2 regions of the Caulobacter sp. GW821-FHT09B08 genome follow, and region 2 is predicted to be linked to the other one. Evidence: predicted binding sites of a transcription regulator. Region 2 holds the regulator's gene; the other holds the start of a gene.
The links. The regulator LexA, encoded in region 2, represses DNA repair genes until DNA is damaged. The targets are predictions, from matches to a motif close to ATGTTCNCNANNTGTTCT.

Region 1: a site for LexA is predicted at 2,076-2,093, ahead of AC07OA_RS23615 (ATP-dependent helicase). Genes of this name have one in related genera too.

Annotation. Positions count from the first base shown of each region.
Region 1 is NZ_JBWKPL010000011.1:59,668-66,128, reverse strand. Features, by position in the region: gene AC07OA_RS23640 (LysR substrate-binding domain-containing protein) at 1-328, shown strand, start outside; gene AC07OA_RS23635 (Coq4 family protein) at 394-1,170, opposite strand; gene AC07OA_RS23630 (ribbon-helix-helix domain-containing protein) at 1,300-1,515, shown strand; gene AC07OA_RS23625 (hypothetical protein) at 1,512-1,748, opposite strand; gene AC07OA_RS23620 (hypothetical protein) at 1,760-1,960, opposite strand; gene AC07OA_RS23615 (ATP-dependent helicase) at 2,094-4,505, shown strand; gene AC07OA_RS23610 (MOSC domain-containing protein) at 4,502-5,005, shown strand; gene AC07OA_RS23605 (exonuclease domain-containing protein) at 5,051-5,800, shown strand; gene AC07OA_RS23600 (AraC family transcriptional regulator) at 5,874-6,461, shown strand, end outside.
Region 2 is NZ_JBWKPL010000006.1:13,175-19,635, forward strand. Features, by position in the region: gene trpD (anthranilate phosphoribosyltransferase) at 1-722, shown strand, start outside; gene trpC (indole-3-glycerol phosphate synthase TrpC) at 719-1,525, shown strand; gene AC07OA_RS17020 (MaoC family dehydratase) at 1,599-2,051, shown strand; gene AC07OA_RS17025 (VOC family protein) at 2,239-2,745, shown strand; gene AC07OA_RS17030 (methyltransferase family protein) at 2,781-3,377, opposite strand; gene lexA (transcriptional repressor LexA) at 3,520-4,224, shown strand; gene AC07OA_RS17040 (energy transducer TonB) at 4,314-4,700, shown strand; gene AC07OA_RS17045 (FkbM family methyltransferase) at 5,290-6,066, opposite strand; gene AC07OA_RS17050 (GFA family protein) at 6,166-6,461, opposite strand, start outside.

The sequences.
Region 1 (6,461 bases), on a different contig from region 2:
CTTCTGGGCGGCGTGGTTCGAGGCCGCGGGGGTCGACGTCCAGGACGACCACGCCCCGCCCCGCCTCTCGGCAGACGCCCAGGCGCTGGAAGTGGCCTCGGCCCTGGCCGATCAGGGCTTGTCCCTGGGCTCGCCGATCTTCTTCGCCCAGGAGATCGCCCAGGGCCGGCTGGTCGCCCCGTTCGACATCGTCGCCCGCTTCGGGGGCGGCTACTGGCTGGCCTATCCGAGCGAGCGACGGCGCGTGCGCAAGATCGCCGCCTTCCGCGACTGGGTCCTGGCCCAGGCCGCCGCCGACCCGCTGATCGCCCGCTATCGCGACGCCTAGCCAAAGCGTTTTCGAGCGAAGTGGAAACCGGTTCGCCTGAAGAAAACGCGTAAAAACAAAGAGATCTAAGCGGCGAAACGGTCGCGATATTGCGGCGGAATGGCCTGGTAGGTGGTGTTGGGCGCGATCTTCAGCTGGCGGCGGGCCTCGTCCAGCGGCAGGGCGAACAGGGCCGGATAGTCCACCGCCGGCAGCCAGGCCGCGGCCTTGCCGTTGCGACGCGCCTCACGCACCGCCTGGCCGTAGGGCTGACCCACCTTGGCCTTGCGCATCTGCCGCTCGCCGGCCAGGGCGATGACCGCGAAGCCCAGGCTGCGTGTCTGCTGGTACGAGAACGCCACCACGCACACCTCGCCCAGGGCGTCGGTGCCGTAGCCGGTCAGCACGTGCCAGACGTCGTGCACGTCGCGCATGCGCCGGGCGTACCAGGCCAGCGGGTGGGCGGCGTCGACATCGGCCTCCGGCACCTTGCGGCTCTCCTCGGCGAGGCCCTCGGCCGACAGGCCGCGCGGGGCGATGAAGTCGCGATAGGCCGCGCCGACAGTGCCCGGCGAGAACTGGGCCAACCAGGCGGGGTCCGACAGCCGCTCGGCGAACTCGTCGCGCTCGTAGGCGATGCGGCCGCCCTCCGGCGTGCTCAGCAGGCGGCGGTAGCCCCGGGGGATCGCGCGGCCCGAGAGCGCCCGCATGATCTCGAACACCTGGGCGGTGTCTTCCTTGTCGGCGATGAGGCGCCGGACGGCCTTGAACGCCCGCAAAGGCTGCAGGTTGAAGGCGTCGCGACGGTTCCGCATCGGTTGGCGGACCTTTTGCTCACCAAACCCTTGCGTGGCTGCGATCATCGGGCATGCTCCTGCTGCGCCCCTAAAGATGACATGGCGTCATCTTTATTCAAGGGGAATTCAGCGACGCCCGATCCGCGACATGCGTTCAGAAACATGGAAGCGGGCCGCAACCTGGGGACGGGCATGATGGGCAGTCTGAAGAAACGTTCGATAAACCTGGCCGGCCACGCGACCTCGCTGGCCCTGGAGCCCGAGTTCTGGACCGTGCTGCAAGGGGCGGCCAGCGCCGACCGCATCAGCATCGCCAGCCTGATCCAACGCATCGACGCCGGTCGCGGCGAGCGGCCGCTGGCCTCGGCCTGCCGCGTCTATGCCCTGCTTCACGCGCAGGCGGGCGCTTAACCGTCGGCGGCGACGCCCGGACCGGGCTTGGGCAAGGGCACGGGCGCCGGATCGGCCCCGCGCTTGGGCAGGCCCGGCGCGGCGGGCAACCGCATCGCCAGGTCCGACGACTTCACGGACAGCAAACCCGAGCGCCAACCGCCGATCACCAGGACGGCGATCAGCAGCAGCACGCCCAGCAGGGTCAGCCCCGCCAGGCCCACGTGCTGCGGCCGAAGGTCGTGACGCGCCATCGCGCCCTCCCCTAGCCGGCCGGCTTGGGCGCGTCCGGAACCTTGGGCGCGTCCAGCTGCGGCGCTTTCACGTTGATGTCGACGCTCTTCTTCTGGGTCATGCCGCCGGTGAAGACGAAGAAGGCGATCACCGCCACGACCACCACCAGGGCGCCGATGATGAACGCCAGACCCGTATTGCCGCCCCCGCTCGTATTGGAACCTTCAGCCACTGTGTTCTCCCGCGTTTCCATCCCCGCCGAACAAACGGGAGGCGTCGGGCGAGGTTCCGGCGCGGGCGCGCCCTAACCGCGACGGATGGGCGCGAGGGCTTAAGCCCGGCGAACTTTGTGCTACATATGTTCCATGTCTCAAGGCTTCGACTCAACCCCGCCCTTCGGCGATTTCCCCGGCGACCTCCCCGCTCCGCGCATTTCCGACCTGGCCCGCCCGCGCGGGCCCGAGGGCCATGCCGTCGCCAACTATCTGGACGGGCTGAACCCCGAGCAGCGCGCGGCCGTCGAGGCCACCGAGGGCCCGGTGCTGGTCCTGGCTGGCGCGGGCACGGGCAAGACCCGCGTCCTGACCACCCGCCTGGCCCACATCCTGGCCACCGGCCGCGCCCGCCCGTGGGAGCTGCTGGTCGTCACCTTCACCAACAAGGCCGCCCGCGAGATGCGCGAGCGGATCACCCACATCATCGGCGACGAGGCCGAGGGCCTGCGCTGGCTGGGCACCTTCCACTCGGTGGCCGCCCAGATCCTGCGCCGCCACGCCGAGCTGGTGGGGCTGAAGTCCAGCTATACGATCATCGACACCGACGACCAGGAACGGCTGCTGAAACAGCTGATCGAGGCCGAGAACATCGACGCCAAGCGCTGGACGCCCCGCGCCCTGGCCGGGCTGATCGACACCTGGAAGAACCGCGGCTGGACGCCCGACCGCGTGCCGCAGAGCGAGGCCGGCGAGTTCGCCAACGGCCGGGGCATCACCCTCTACCGCCAGTTCCAGGAGCGGCTGCGCATCCTGAACGCCTGCGACTTCGGCGACCTGCTGCTGCACAACATCACCATCTTCACCAGCAACCCCGACGTGCTGGCCGACTTCCAGCGGCGCTTCCAGTACGTGATGGTCGACGAGTACCAGGACACCAACGTCGCCCAGTACCTGTGGCTGCGCCTGCTGGCCCAGGGCCGCCAGAACGTCTGCTGCGTGGGCGACGACGACCAGTCGATCTACGGCTGGCGGGGCGCGGAGGTCGACAACATCCTGCGCTTCGAGCGCGACTTCCCGGGCGCCAAGGTCATCAAGCTGGAGCGCAACTACCGCTCCACCGAGCACATCCTGGCGGCGGCGGCGGGGCTGATCAATTCCAACAAGAGCCGCCTGGGCAAGACGCTCTGGACCGAGGAACAGGGCGGCGAGAAGGTCAAGGTCAGCGGCGTCTGGGACGGCGAGGCCGAGAGCCGGATGGTCGCCGACGAGATCGAGAAGGCCAAGCGCGCCGGCCGCAAGTACAGCCACATGGCCATACTGGTGCGCGCCTCGTTCCAGATGCGGGCCTTCGAAGAGCGGTTCGTGATGCTGCAGATCCCCTACAAGGTGGTCGGCGGCCCGCGCTTCTTCGAGCGCGCCGAAATCCGCGACGCCCACGCCTATCTGCGCCTGATCCAGTCACCCGACGACGACCTGGCCTTCGAGCGGATCGTCAACACGCCCAAGCGCGGCATCGGCGACACCTCGGTGCAGAAGCTGCTGCAGATCGCCCGGCTGGAGGGGATTTCCACGGTCGAGGCGGCGCGAGTGATCATCGGCGGCGACGACCTGCCGGCTCGCACCCGCACGGCGCTTTCCAACTTCCTGCGTGATCTCGACCGCTGGCGCCAGCAGGCCACGGTGATCCCGCACCAGCGCCTGCTGGAGCAGGTGCTGGAGGAGAGCGGCTATACCGACGCCCTGCGCCTGGACAAGGGTCCCACCAGCCAGACGCGGCTGGAGAACCTGAAGGAACTGGTCCAGTCGATGAGCGCCTTCGACACGCTGGAGGCCTATCTGGAGCACGTGTCGCTGGTCATGGACCTGGACAAGGGCGCCGGCGACGACGCGGTCTGGATCATGACCCTGCACTCGGCCAAAGGGCTGGAGTTCCCGCTGGTCTTCCTGCCCGGCTGGGAGGAAGGCGTCTTTCCCAGCCAGCGCAGCATGGACGACAAGGGCGAGAAGGGCCTCGAGGAGGAGCGGCGCCTGGCCTATGTGGGCATCACCCGCGCTCGCGAGGAGGCGCGGATCAGCTTCGTGGCCAACCGCCAGGTCTATGGCCGCTGGACGTCGCAACTGCCCTCGCGGTTCGTCGACGAACTGCCCCTGGCCCACGTCGATGCGGCCTCGGAGACCGGCTATTACGGCGGCGGTCCGGGCATGCAGCAGACGGTGTCGTCGCGCTGGGACGATCCTGGCACCAGCACCTTCACCGCCGGCAGCTACGACAGCCCCGGCTGGAAGCGCGCCCAGGACCGGGCCTCCGGCTTCGGCGAGCGTCCGACGCCGACCTGGCGAGCCGGTGGTTCGGCCGCCCGCGCCGCGCCCATCGAGGGCGAGGGCCGGCTGGTGGCGGTCTCGGCGAGTTCGGCCGCCAGCGCCTACAAGCGCGGCGACCGGGTGTTCCACGTCAAGTTCGGCTACGGCAAGGTCACGGGCGTCGAGGGCAACAAGCTGTCGGTGTCGTTCGACAAGGCCGGCGACAAGAAGGTGATCGACAGCTTTGTGGAAAAGGCGTGAGCCGGGGTCTCAACCCCGACTCTCCCCTGGCCCGGCTGATGGCCGCTCCCATGCGGCCGGGCGTGGTGTCCTGGATCGGTGTGCGGCCCGCCCGCAAGGCGCCGCTGACCGCGCTGGACGCCGTCGACATCACCCGTGAAGCCGGACTGGTCGGCGACCACTATGCCGGCAAACCGGGCGGCAAGCGCCAGGTCACCCTGATCCAGGCCGAGGACCTGGCCGCCATCGCCGGCTATCTCGACCGTCAGGTCACGCCGGACGACCTGCGCCGTAATCTCGTGGTCTCGGGCATCAACCTGCGCGCCCTGAAGGACCGCCGCTTCCAGGTCGGCGCGGCGGTGCTGGAAGCCACCGACGACTGCCACCCCTGCAGCCGCATGGAGTCCATCCTCGGCCCCGGCGGCTACAACGCCGTGCGCGGCCATGGCGGGATCACCGCGCGGGTGATCGAGGGCGGCGCGGTCCGCCTCGGCGACGCGGTGACAGCGCTGGACGCCTAGGTCGCGCGTTTGGATCGGGACCCGCCCGCGCCCATATCCCTTTCCATGCTTCCACCTCGCGTCCGCGTCATCGATCTGGAGACCGCCGGAAACGGCCCCCACGACGTCTGCGAGATCGGCTGGCAGGACGTCGTGCAGGGCCCCGATGGCCTCTGGCGCATCGACGAGGAACGCGGGGCGCGGCTGGTCAATCCCGGCCGCCCGATCACGCCCGAGACCATGGCGGTCCATCACATCCTCGACGCCGACGTGGCCGGCGCGCCGTTCTGGAAGGATGTCGCCGGAGAGATTCTCAAGCCCGCCGGCGGCGTCCAGGCCCTGGCCGCTCACCGCGCGGCCTTCGAGCAGCGCTACTGCACGCCGAGGTTCACGGGCGGCGCGCCCTGGATCTGCACCTGGAAATGCGCCCTGCGGCTCTGGCCCCACCTGACCGGTTTCTCCAACCAGATGCTGCGCTACCAGCGCATGCCCGAAGGCCTGGTCCACGAATTAGGCCTGCCCGCCCACCGCGCCCTGCCCGACGCCTATGTCACCGCCCATCACTTGCGCGACATGCTCAACGAGGCCTCGCTGGAGCAGCTTCTGGCCTGGAGCCTAGAGCCGGGCCTGCTGGTGCGCGTCCCGGCCGGACCCGAGCGCGGCAAGGCCTGGGACCGCGTCGGCGCCGAAGCGCTGCAAGACCTGGCCCGGGACCGCGACATCAATGTCCGCTTCAGCGCCGAGACCGAACTGCGCCGACGGGGCGAAGCCTTGGAGCCCGAAGTGATCATGCCCGCCCAGCGAACCTTGCTCTGAGCGCAATCGCGATCAAATGAGCTTCCGGCGGGCGCGCTATTCAGGCCGCACGCTTCGTCGCGAGACCCGCCCCATGAATCCCGTCCAGCAGGCCATCTGGTTCATCGAAAACCACGGCGCCAAGCCGATCGGCCTGGACGACGTGGCCAAGGCCGGCGGCGTCTCGCGCTTCCACATGTCCCGCGCCTTCGCGGTCGCCACCGGCTGGCCGGTGATCGGCTATCTGCGCGCGCGGCGGCTGACGGAGGCGGCGCGGCAGCTGGCCAACGGGGCGCCCGACATCCTGTCGGTGGCCCTGGAGGCCGGCTACGGCTCGCACGAGGCGTTCACCCGCGCGTTCCGCGATCAGTTCGGGGTCACGCCCGAACAGGTGCGGGCCACGCGCGACCTGGAAACCCTGCCCCTGGTGGAGCCCATCATGCTCGACAGCACGCCCCGCGCCGACCTGCCCCCGCCCCGTTTCGAGGACGGGCGTCCTCTCCTGCTCGCCGGGATCCTCCAGCGCTGCGACACCGCCGACGGCGGCGCCAGCATCCCCAGCCAGTGGCGACGCCTGGTTCCCTATCTGGGCCACATCCCGGGCCAGGTCGGCGGCGACCTGGCGGACGTCACCTACGGCGTCTGCACCAACGGCGACGACCACGGCAATTTCGACTATCTG
Region 2 (6,461 bases):
GCGGCGGGCTGAAGGTGGCCAAGCACGGCAACCGGGCGATCACCAGCAAGTCCGGCACCGCCGACGTGCTCGCGGCCCTGGGCGTCAATATCGACGCCAGCCTGGCCCAGCAGCGCCACGCGCTGGATACGGCCGGCATCTGCTTCCTGTTCGCCCAGTCGCACCACGGGGCGATGAAGCACGTCTCGCCGATCCGCCAGCAGCTGGGCTTCCGCACCATCTTCAACCTGCTGGGTCCGCTGACCAATCCGGCCGGCGCCAGGCGGCAGGTGGTGGGCGTCTCGGCCCATCGCTTCGTCGAGCCGGTGGCCAAGGCCCTGGGCGCCCTGGGGGCCGAGCGCGCCTGGTCGGTGCACGGGGCCGGCATGGACGAACTGACCACCACCGGCGAGACCGAGGTGGCCGAATGGCGCGACGGCGCCCTGCGCCTCTTCACGATCACCCCGGAAGCCGTGGGCCTGCCCCGCGCGGCCCTGGCCGACATCACCGGCGGCGAGCCCGCCTATAACGCCCAAGCCCTGCGCGAGCTGCTGGACGGCAAGACGGGCGCCTATCGCGACATCGTCATGCTGAACGCCGCCGCCGCCTTCCTGGTGGCCGACAAGGTCGAGACCCTGCGCGAGGGCGTCGAACTGGCCGGCGCCGTGCTGGACGACGGCCGCGCCAGGGCCGCGCTCGATGGCCTGGTGGCCGCCACGAACTCTGAAGCAGTGACCGCATGACCGACATCCTCGCCAAGATCGCCGCCTACAAGCGCGAGGACGTGGCCGATCGTAAGCGTCGCCGTTCGTTCGCCCAGGTCGACAACGCCGCCAAGGCCGCTTCCAGCCCGCGCGGTTTCAAGGCGGCCCTGGAGACTCATCACGCCCCCGGCAAGCTGGCCCTGATCGCCGAGATCAAGAAGGCCTCGCCATCCAAGGGCCTGATCCGCGCCGACTTCGACCCGCCCGCCCTGGCCCGCGCCTATGCCAATGGCGGCGCGGCCTGCCTGTCGATCCTGACCGACGGCCCCAGCTTTCAGGGCGCCGACGGCTATCTGATCGACGCCCGCGCCGCCGTCGCCCTGCCCTGCATCCGCAAGGACTTCCTGGTGGATCCCTGGCAGGTGGCCGAGAGCCGCGCCCTGGGCGCCGACGCCATCCTGGTGATCCTGGCCATGATCGACGACGCCCTGGCCGCCGACCTGATGGCCGAGGCCGCCCGCCTGGGCATGGACGCCCTGGTCGAGGTGCACGACGAGGCCGAGATGGAGCGGGCCGGCAAGCTGGGCTCGACCCTGGTGGGGATCAACAACCGCGACCTGAAGAGCTTCGTGGTCGATCTGGCCGTCACCGAACGCCTGGCCGCCCAGGCGCCTCAGGACGCCCTGCTGGTCACCGAAAGCGGCCTCTTCGTCGCCGCCGACGCGGTGCGCATGGAAGCGGCCGGGGCCAAGGCCATGCTGGTGGGCGAGAGCCTGATGCGCCAGGCCGACGTGGCCTCGGCGACCAAGGCCCTGCTGGGCCAGGACGCGCTCACGGACTGAGCGAAGACCAAGACCGGCGTTCCGGCGTGCGTTTTTACTGGCCACGCCGCCGCATGAGGGCTAACCGCGCGCTATGATCCAACCTCACGAATCCGGCGGCTACATCCTGGAAGAGCTCTTCGTCGGCATGACCGCCGAGAAGCGCGTGGCCGTCACCGAAGAGCGCATTGCCCGGTTCGCCGAGGCTTCCGACGACTTCAACCCCGTGCACATGGACGAGGCCTTCGCGTCCAAGACCGCCTATCGCGGTCGAATCGCCCACGGCCTGCTGTCGGCCTCGTTCGGATCGGCCGTGGTCGGAACGATCCTGCCGGGCGCCGGGGCGATATACCTGTCCCAGACCCTGGCCTTCCACCGGCCGGTGCGGATCGGCGACACGGTGATCGCGCGCGTGACCGTCTCGGCCATCGACGAGGCCAGCGCCCGGGTCACCCTGCGCTGCGAGGGTCTGGTCGACGAGGACCTGATCATGGACGGCGAGGCCGTGGTCCGCGTCCCGCGTCGACGTCGCCCCGCCAAGGGCTGACCACCACCTACCCTGGATTAAATCGGCTTCATGACAGCCTTGTAAGTTGAGGCGACGTCCGCGCGCCCCTACATCGCGCGGCCTCGGCGCGTAACGTCGATCAGTGAACATCGAAATCATGAGCGTTTCAGCCGGCGGCCCCCACCGCCGGCGCGCGAACGCTCGCGTCCAAATCCAAGGAAATCCCATGATCCACCACCTCTCCGTCAGCGCCGAAGACCCCCAGGGCGCGGCCGAGTTCTTCGCCGACCTGATGGGCGGCGTCGTCGTCGACTTCCCGCCGAACCCCGGTAGCTACATGGTGTTCAAGGCCGACGGCCGCGGCACCGCCCTGGAGATCTATCCGGCCGGCTGCGTCATGGTCGCCAACGGCGAGCCCGGCACGGTGTTCGTGCGCCAGCCGGAAGGCGCCGACCGCCGCTCGCCCACCCACTTCGCCCTCAGCGTCGATATGGCGGAGGTCGATGTCCTGGCCCGCGCCCAGGCCAAGGGCTGGGACGCCTTCGTCTGCGATCGCGGCGGCCACTTCCACGTGGTCGAGATCTGGGTCGAGAACACTTGGCTGGTCGAGATCCTGCCGCCGAACTTCGCGGCCGAGTATCTGGGCTTCGCCAATGCGGTGACCCAGTTGGCCGACCCGAACACGGCGCTGGACTCCCACCAACCGCAGGCCAAGACCCTGGAATTGGCCTGAACGGGGAAAGGGGCGGCTCGGCGAGTCGCCCCGCCCTACCAGACGAACGGAATCAGCGCCGCCTTGCGCTTGCGGTAGGCCCGGTGCTCCTCGCCGAATCGGGCGGTCAGGGCCGCGTCCTCCACCCGGATCCGCCAGCCGAAGGCGATCAGACCGGCCAGGAACAGGACCAGCACCGACAGCCAGTTGCCCAGGCCCAGCCCGAAGCCGACCAGGGTCGTCAGGCTGCCCAGATAGGCCGGATTGCGCACGATGCGATAAGGCCCCGTGGTGATCATCCGGTGCCCATCCTGCAGATGCACTGTCACCCGGAAGAAGGCGCCCAGGGTCAGGATGGCCCAGAGCCGCAGCGCCAGGCCGCCCCAGATCAAGACCAGCGCCAGGGCCCGCAGCTCGGGCTTCCAGGCGACGATCCGAGCAAATTCAACGGCATGCGAGACGTAGAAGGCGGCGAAGACCCCGGCGACGATCACCAGCACCACGGCCCGCAGGCTGCCCTTGTCGGCGCTCGCCCCGCTGGCCGCCCGCCGGTCGCGCAGCCAGACCCAGGTCTCGAACAGGCCGAAGACCAGGTAGCTGCCCCAGAAAGCGCGCGGCCAACCGGCGTCCAGGATCCAGGCATGATCGATCAAGACAGGCGCTCCCCGCGAGGTTGCAGGCCTCGCAAGCTACAGCGAACAAGGGTCGTCTCGTCAACTTGACATTAACGAAGAACACCTAGAGAACATTTACAGAGGTTAGCGGTTTGTTCCGCGACGACTGGCGAGGCCGGACATGCTTACGCGCAAGCAGCACGAGCTGCTGATGTTCATCCACGAACGGATCAAGGAGACCGGCGTCTCCCCCTCCTTCGACGAGATGAAGGAGGCGCTGGACCTGGCGTCCAAGTCGGGCATTCACCGGCTGATCACGGCGCTGGAAGAGCGCGGCTTCATCCGCCGCCTGGCCCACCGCGCCCGCGCGCTGGAGGTGGTCAAGCTGCCCCAGCAGGCCACGACGGCGTCGCCACCCAAGGGCCGAGGAACCTTCAAGCCCCAGGTGGTCGAGGGCGGCGGTCAGGCCCCGTCCCTGCCCGCTCCGGCCATCGCCGCCGACAACACGCGCGAACTGCCGATCCTGGGGCGCATCGCCGCCGGCACCCCCATCGACGCCATCCAGCACGAACGCGAGCGCCTGCCGGTGCCCGAGACCATGCTGGGCGGTGGTGAGCACTACGTGCTGGAGGTCCAGGGTGACTCGATGATCGAGGCCGGCATCCTCGACGGCGACTACGTCATCATCAAGAAGGGCGACACCGCCAACAGCGGCGAGATCGTCGTGGCCCTGGTGGGAGAGGAAGCCACCCTCAAGCGCCTGCGCAAGAAGGGCGGCTCCATCGCCCTGGAAGCGGCCAATCCCAAGTACGAGACCCGTATCTTCGGCCCCGACCAGGTCGAGGTGCAGGGCAAGCTGGTAGGCCTGATCCGCCGCTACCACTAAGGACGAGGCGGCGTCACCCTAACCCAGGGTTGACGCCTCTCCACCAGCGCGCTTCAGTCGGCCCAGGCGCACAAAGCTTGGGGGAGCGGATGCTGTCGTTGATCCTTATGTTGCAGGCGACGCCGGCCGCCCATCCGACCCCGCCGGCGAACGTGCTGCGCGTCGAAGACGTGGCGCTGCGTTCGGATCCCGAGGCGATCAAGCGCTTCTATCCGCGATCCGCGATCCAGGCCGGCCTCTCCGGCTGGGCCTATGCGACCTGCGCCATCGACCCCACGGGCCGACTGAAAGACTGCGACCTCGCGCGCGTCACCCCCGCCGACCAGGGCTTCGAAGCCGCCACCCAGCAGGTGCTTTCCCGCGTAAAGGTCCACGGCAGGGACAAGCACGGCGCCGTGGTCGCTGGCCGCCGCCTGTGGGTGGAGCTCCACTACAGCTGGGGCAACGCCCGAAACCACGGGATCGACGTCAACTGAGGCGGCCTCGCGCTCCAGGGCCGATGTCGACCAACACAGCCCTTTGCTCGCGGTAGTGATCTGACTGTCCGTAACCAGTGGCCAACTTCGGCTTTCGACCCGTTGCGGAACTCGGCAGCGTCGGCTCTATGGTCGCATATGCGCTACCTGTTCAGATTTGGATTTGAGAGCCCCGATGAGTTCGCCGCCAATCGTGACGGCGGCTGGGATGATGAATCGTTTGGATCGATGCCCCTTCGGCCGACGCAGCGCTGTCTTGGGGGCAGTCGATAGCTGAGCGCTTTGTTGAGAAGCTGTTCGAGTTGGCCAATGCCGAGGGTTACTCGTGGCAGGCCCGAGGGTTCGCCAGTTGGATCGAGGGCGAGGCGTCCGTGCTGGAATGGGCGCGAACGTCGTCTGAGGTTTTCGCAACCGACTACGGCCAGATGCCCGATCTAGCGGCGCTTGCCGCGTTGCGCTCGGAGTAAGCCAAGCAACGTCCGCTCCCCGCCCGTTGGGGACGGCCGGAAGGTCCGCTGTCGGGGGTCCCCATTCGATTTAGGGGTGGGGGGTGCAACCCGGACGCTGCCCTAGGGCGGCGGACCTGGCGTCACCGGGTCGCCAGAACGTCGTAGTGCGTGCCTGATCGCACCTTCTTGAAGTTCGAAAACCCTTGCGCCCTGAGAGCGCCTTCTATGTCCGCCGGGTTAACCCAGCTCTCGTCGACCTCGTAGAACACCGCCTGGATATCCGCGACAAACGACGACGCCATCAACTGCTCGATCACCAGAGCCTCGTGCCCCTCGGTATCCACCTTCACAATGATCGGCAGGGCTTCGATGATGTGTTCGGAAATGGCGTCGCCCGTCCGCACCTCGATCTGCTGGTACGAACTGCCGTCGGGCTTGTGGTGGATCGACGCAGCCCCGCTGTGTGCAGCACTGACTGATATCTGGAGCGTCTCGTCTGACGAGGAGATGCCATAGTTGCAGGCAATGACGCGAGTTGCGCGGTTTAGCCCAATGTTGTCCTGCAAAAGCTGGAACGTAGCCCTGACAGGTTCAAACGCGACTGCGCGAACGCAGTATCTGTTCTTCGCTGCGACCAAGGCATAGAGCCCTTGATTGGCTCCAATGTCTAGAAACACGAACTCGCTTCGCTGATTTCGAAGAAGATCGGACAGGAAGCGCCCATAGGACCCACGCACACAGTAATTGAAGGTGGTGTCACCCCAATTTGCCCGCATCCAGATTCCGTACTCCGACCGGACAGCTTTAAGTTTAAGCGCTCTGCTTACAGCTAGGTTTACTGGCCTGCGGATGTGCATCACAGCCAACTTGCCGGCGCCGACGAGGCCATGCTTCTTGACTGCCCGGAATAGCCTCATTGTGCTCTCCCACTACGCGCAAGCGTAGCCTTTCGGTTGAAAGGTACAATCCTACCACATAGAAGAGTGGCTCTGCTCGGAGGGCCGGGTTGGCTGGGCCTAGGTCGCCATCCCCGCCGGCCGGTTCTCCACATATTGCGGCACGTTCAGCGGGAGCATCCACGGTTCGCGGCGCTTGACCCAGACTTCGTACTGCGGAGCGAACTGGCCGGTTTCGTCCAGGCCGCCCAGGTGGATCTCGATCTCGCCGTCGCCCTGCCCGTCCTCGAGCCACGAGGCCGTCGTCCAGAAGAGGGGCGAGCCGCAGGTCGCGCAGCCGTGGCTGACGCCGTGCCCTTCGCCGATGGCCCAGGGCTGGGTCGCTCCCTCGATCCGCACCCTGTCGACCCGGAAGA